Regions from separate parts of the Bhargavaea sp. GQ12 genome, predicted to be linked through region 2. Evidence: riboswitches for the same ligand, from Rfam matches in the RefSeq annotation. Region 2 holds a riboswitch; the other holds the start of a gene.

Region 1 (3,145 bases), on a different contig from region 2:
ATGGAATGGGCATCAACCGGCTGATCGCTGACGGCGACTGGTGGCGCTTTATCACACCGATGTTCCTGCACGCCGGACTCATGCATGTCCTGTTCAATATGTTCGCCCTGTTCCTGTTCGGCCCGGAGCTTGAGCGGATTGCAGGCAAGATCCGGTTCCTGAACCTGTTTTTCCTGGCCGGCCTATTCGGCAATGTCGCATCCTATTTTCTGCATGACGGCTCTTACGCCTATGTCGGCGCAAGTGGTGCCATCTACGGAATCTTCGGCGCGTTCGGCGCATTTGTGTACCATACGAAGGGCGCATTCCCGCAAATCCGCCAGATCATCCTGCCGATCATCGTCATCAGCGTGATCATGACGTTCCTGACACCGAACATCAACATCACCGCCCACCTGACCGGCCTGGCAGTCGGCTTCCTCGTCGGCTTCAGCTACTTCCAACCGAAGAATATCACAAGCTGGCGCAAGAAGCGCCGCTAAAGTACCCCAAGCCCTGCTCCCGCAGGGCTTTTTTGATGTGGTTCTGCTAAGGTACCTTCCCGCCTGCGAAAAATTCAACCTACCCTAAAACCTACTAATCAGGTAGAGTTATAAGGGTATTAGAATTCAGTGTGCACTGACACCTGCCTGCCACCAAACATTCAGGCATTTGAAATCACCATATTGGAGGGGTTCTTCATGAGCTATCAACTTGGCATATTAGATCAAAGCCCGGTTTTTCCGGGGGCGTCCGCAGAGCACGCCCTGCAGCAGACAGTGCAACTGGCCCAACAGGCGGAAAAATGGGGGTATAGCCGGTTCTGGGTGTCCGAGCATCATCACTCCCAGGACGTAGCCGGTTCATCACCTGAGGTGCTGGTCTCCCATCTGCTGGCCAAAACAGAGTCCATCCGCATCGGGTCCGGAGGCGTCATGCTCCAGCACTACAGTCCTTTTAAAGTCGCTGAAAACTTCCATCTGATGTCCGCGCTTGCTCCTGGAAGGGTCGACCTCGGTATAGGAAAGGCACCCGGCGGCCTTCCCCTCTCCACGAAGGCCCTGCAATTTGGGACGGTCAACGACGGGACAGACTTTGCCGAATGGCTGGCCCATCTGATGCAACTGATCCGGGATGAAGTACCGGAAGCTCATCCGCTGGCCGGCATCCAGGCCACCCCTCTCCCGTCCAAACGGCCTGATGTCCATCTTCTTGGTGCAAGCCCGGATAGCGCCCGGCTCGCGGCAAGACTGGGAATCGGATTTGTATTCGCTTTGTTCATCAACAACAATCGCACCGTGCTGGAAAAATCAGCCGCCGCGTACCGGGAACTTCATCCCGGCGGAACATTCATCGCTGCCGCCCATGTGCTGGCAGCGCCGACGCAGGCAGAAGCTGAAAATCTGGCAGGTGATTACAAAATCATCAAAGTGCATCTGCAGAACGGCCGTTCATTCACGCTGACATCCACCGAAGCGGCTCATTCGTTCGGCAGACAGGCAGGTGTTCCCTATGAAGTCGAAGAGCTGAAGGCAGACATCATCGCAGGGACACCCGACTATGTGCATCAGCAACTGGCGCAGCTCCATGAGGCTTACCGGATAGATGAATTCATCCTGCACACAGCGCTGCCGAAAGTAGCTGAACGCGCCCGCTCCTTCCGGCTGCTGGGTCCGCATCTTATTCCGGCAAGTGACAGCTCTACAGAAAAGTCTGAAATTTATCGTTGACAATGCCGAAAGCTTTGCTATACTGTTCATCAAGCTGAAAAATTCATAATTTTTTTCTTATCAAGAGAGGTGGAGGGACTTGGCCCTGCGAAGCCTCAGCAACCAGCAAACTCCGGTTTGTATGGTGCTAACTCCGGAAGGACAGATCTGTCCTGAAGATGAGAAAACAGTCAGGCAGGCGTAATTGTATTCTGCCCAGGCTCTTCTCTCATTCTTGAATGGGAAAAGGGCCTTTTCCTATTCTTCATCCTTTCCGGAACCTTTCAGCGGAATCCGTCAATCCAACCCCATCCGCCAAATGACCTCATTAAAGAAAGGATGAATATCCATGACCGAAATTGTCATCATCTCCGGCAGTCCGAGTGCCGCTTCCCGCTCGGACCGAGTACTCGGCTACATCGGAGGGCTGCTTGAAGACAAGGGGTTCATCGTCACCCACCTGAGCGTGCGGGACATTCCCGCCGAAGCCCTCTTTACAGCAGACTTCAGCCACCCGTCCGTCACGGGCGCCGCAGCGAGCATCCGGGAAGCGCAGGGGGTCGTCGTCGGCTCCCCTGTCTACAAAGCCGCTTATTCAGGAGTCCTTAAGGCGTTTATCGACCTTCTGCCTCAAGATGTGCTGGAATCCACCCCCGTCCTTCCGCTCATGACCGGCGGCAGCCCCGGGCATCTGCTGGCACTCGACTATGCCCTCAAGCCGCTCCTTTCCACGCTGAAGGGGCATGCCCTAAAAGGGATTTACCTGACGGATGATGTGATCGACAAGAATCTCGACATCCCTGTGCTTGACGGAGACTGCCTCAGCCGCCTTGAGAAACAGACGGCCTATTTTGCGGAACTGATCCGAAGGCAGCACAGCCGAACCCATGCCTGAGCCAGAATGAAAGGATGATGACCATGACCAAAAAACGTATTTACCTGAATGCGTTCGAGATGAACACAGCGGGTCACCAGTCTCCCGGCCTCTGGGCGCATCCCGATGACCAGTCCCACCGGTACAAGGACTGCGACTACTGGATCGAGCTTGCACGCATCCTCGAGGAGACCCGCTATGATGCTGTGTTCCTTGCAGATGTACTTGGTACGTACGATGTCTATGGCGGTTCCCGCGAAGCAGCGGTGCGACAAGGTGCACAGTCGCCGGTCAACGACCCGAGCCTCGTCGTCCCCCTCATGGCGGCTGTCACGAATCATCTCGGCTTTGGTGTCACTGCCTCCGTCAGCCACGAGCATCCGTACACGTTCGCCCGCCGAATCTCGACACTCGATCACCTGACAAAGGGACGTGTCGGCTGGAACATCGTCACATCCTACCTGAAGAGCGCCGCCCTCAACATGGGTCTGGACGAACAGGTTTCCCACGACGAGCGCTACGACATCGCGGAAGAATACTTGGAAGTGTGCTACAAACTGTGGGAAAGCAGCTGGGAAGATGA
Region 2 (3,145 bases):
GGCCGACGCCGTACTCTCCGCCGGTCCAGCCGGTGTTGACGAGGAAGACGTTGACATCGTGCTCGTCGATCTTCTTGCCGAGCATTTCCGCATAAACGGTTGCATGGAGCGGCAGGAACGGTGAGCCGAAGCAAGTAGAGAATGTCATCTGAGGCGAAGTGATGCCGCGCTCAGTTCCTGCAAGCTTCGATGTGAAGCCGCTCAGGAAGTGGTACATTGCCTGTTCTTTCGTCAGTTTCGAGATTGGAGGCAACACGCCGAAAGCATCAGCCGTAAGGAAGACGATCGTCTTCGGATGGCCCGCGACCGAAGGGATGACACTGCCTTCGATATACTCAAGCGGGTAAGCCGCGCGAGTGTTTTCAGTCAGGGAGCCGTCGTCGTAGTCAGGAATGCCTTCCTCGCCGACGACGACGTTCTCGAGAACAGAGCCTTCGCGGATGGCGCCATAGATCTGCGGCTCTTTTTCTTCGGAAAGATTGATGGTCTTCGCGTAGCATCCGCCTTCGATGTTGAAGACGCCGTCTTGCGACCAGCCGTGCTCATCGTCACCGATCAGGCGGCGGTGAGGGTCTGCGGACAGTGTCGTCTTTCCGGTGCCGGAAAGGCCGAAGAACAGGGCGACATCGCCTTCTTCTCCGACGTTTGCCGAGCAGTGCATCGACAGGATGTCCTGTTTCGGAAGCAGATAGTTCATGACGGAGAAAATGGATTTCTTCATTTCGCCGGCATATTCAGTGCCGCCGATCAGGACGATGCCGCGCTCAAGCGAGATCATGACAAACGCTTCAGAATTTGTTCCATCGACTTCAGGGTCGGCTTTGAAGGTCGGAGCGGAAACGATCGTGAATTGTGCTTCATGCTTTTTCAGCTCTTCTTCGGAAGGGCGGATGAACAGCTGCTGGCAGAACAGGTTGTGCCATGCAAACTCGTTGACCGACCGGATGTGCAGGCGGGATGCCGGGTCGGCACCTGCGAAACCGTCAAACACGTACAGCTCATTTTTTGCGCCGAGATGATCCAGCACTTTGTTGTACAGTTTTTCGAATACTTCAGGCTGGACCGGCTTGTTCACGCTTCCCCAATCGATGTCTTCCTTGGAAGGGGCCTCTTCCACGATGAAGCGGTCTTTGGGAGAGCGGCCTGTATACTTCCCGGTCGTGGCGCGGACTGCGCCTTTGTCCGTCAGCACGGCCTCACCGCGTTCAACGGCGATTTGTGTCAGCTCCTCGACGGAAAGCTGTGTGCGGATCGAACCTCCTGCCAGAAGATCATTCAGTTTATCGCTCAGTTTAGAAGACATCATCATCTGTACCACCCTTGTCTTGTAATCCCGCCCGAAAGCGGTTTGGATATGATGTGAATTAGTATAACACATTCTGCCCATTAGTCTATACTAATTAAAAGTTTGGCCGCAAACGTCCAGAAACCGTCATAATCCCTCGTTATTCTACATATAGTATTTGACATAAAGTGAGCAATTCATTACTATGAAGAATTGTACGGATACTCTTATCCCGAGCTGGTGGAGGGACAGGCCCTATGAAACCCGGCAACCTGCCGTTCTCCTTTTGGAGGCCGAGAAGGTGCCAACCTGAAGCAAGGCGTCTGCCTTGGACGATAAGAGTGAAAGGTGTCAGCGAATCCGGGCCTTTCCTCATGAATGTGAGCGGAAGGCCCTTTTTAAATGGATTGACCAAAACCTCAGTAAGCCCAAAACGGCTTGGAGTTCAACCCCGCGGGGAACGGACTTGACAGGGGAACGAGTACCGTAACACTTTCCGGTGATTTGCCGGAGCGGAGGAGGAATACCAATGACTAATCGTCGCCTGTTCACATCCGAGTCGGTCACTGAAGGCCACCCGGATAAAATCTGCGACCAGATATCAGATGCGATCCTGGATGCCATCATCAAGGATGATCCGAATGCCCGCGTGGCATGCGAAACGACCGTTACGACCGGCCTTGTGCTCGTCGCCGGCGAAATCACAACTACCACTTATGTGGATATTCCGAAGGTCGTCCGTGATACGATCAAGGAAATCGGCTATACCCGTGCAAAGTATGGTTTTGACAGCGAGACCACAGCCGTCCTTACGGCGATCGATGAACAGTCCCCGGACATTGCCGCGGGAGTCAATGAAGCCCTGGAATCCCGTGAAGGGACGATGACCGATGATGAGCTGGAAGCGATCGGAGCGGGGGACCAGGGGCTGATGTTCGGCTTTGCCTGTGATGAAACGCCGGAACTCATGCCGTTGCCGATCAGCCTGGCCCACCGGCTGGCGCGCCGCCTGACCGAAGTGCGCAAGGAAGAAGTTCTTCCGTATCTCCGTCCTGACGGCAAGACGCAGGTCACTGTCGAGTACGATGAAAACAACCAGCCTGTCCGTGTGGATACGATCGTTATTTCCACTCAGCATCATCAGGAAATTACGCTTCAGCAGATTCAGAAGGACATTCGTGAGCAGGTGATCGATGCCGTCGTTCCTGCAGAACTGATTGATGAAGAAACCAAGTTCTTCATCAATCCTACGGGCCGCTTTGTTATCGGAGGCCCTCAGGGGGACGCGGGACTCACCGGCCGCAAGATCATCGTCGACACCTACGGCGGATACGCGCGTCACGGCGGGGGAGCGTTCTCGGGCAAAGATCCGACGAAAGTCGACCGTTCGGCAGCATATGCGGCCCGCTACGTGGCGAAGAACATCGTCGCAGCGGGACTTGCATCCAAATGCGAAGTCCAGCTCGCCTATGCAATCGGAGTCGCGCAGCCGGTCTCGATCGCCATCGACACATTCGGCACCGGGAAGGCGGAAGAGTCCGCACTTGTTGAATGGGTGCGGGAGTTGTTCGACCTGCGTCCTGCCGGCATCAATAAGATGCTGGACCTGCGCCGCCCGATTTACCAGCAGACAGCAGCATACGGCCATTTCGGCCGCACCGATGTCGATCTCCCTTGGGAGCGTACCGACCGGGCTGACCAGCTAAAGGCCAAAGCGGCACAATAATCGGGATCAATATAGAAGGGAATCCGCGTTTGAATGCGGATTCCCTTCTTTGCAAATTGCCTCTGATTCACTTCTGCAGGCTCTTGTAATACTGGCCTTTCTCGGCATACTCCCGTACGATGCGTTCCATATCC

The links. A riboswitch is a leader RNA that binds a small molecule or an ion and turns the genes downstream of it on or off. The one in region 2 is predicted to bind S-adenosylmethionine.
Region 1: it holds a riboswitch for S-adenosylmethionine, as region 2 does, so the genes downstream of both, ssuE (NADPH-dependent FMN reductase) here and metK (methionine adenosyltransferase) in region 2, are expected to answer to the same signal.

The regions. Positions count from the first base shown of each region.
Region 1 is NZ_JCAXEU010000018.1:50,514-53,658, reverse strand. It holds gene AC6CHQ_RS13875 (rhomboid family intramembrane serine protease) at 1-482, shown strand, start outside; gene AC6CHQ_RS13870 (LLM class flavin-dependent oxidoreductase) at 681-1,709, shown strand; SAM riboswitch class I at 1,764-1,874, shown strand; gene ssuE (NADPH-dependent FMN reductase) at 2,038-2,583, shown strand; gene AC6CHQ_RS13860 (LLM class flavin-dependent oxidoreductase) at 2,607-3,145, shown strand, end outside.
Region 2 is NZ_JCAXEU010000006.1:12,764-15,908, forward strand. It holds gene pckA (phosphoenolpyruvate carboxykinase (ATP)) at 1-1,306, opposite strand, end outside; SAM riboswitch class I at 1,510-1,627, shown strand; gene metK (methionine adenosyltransferase) at 1,815-3,011, shown strand; gene AC6CHQ_RS07200 (gamma carbonic anhydrase) at 3,079-3,145, opposite strand, start outside.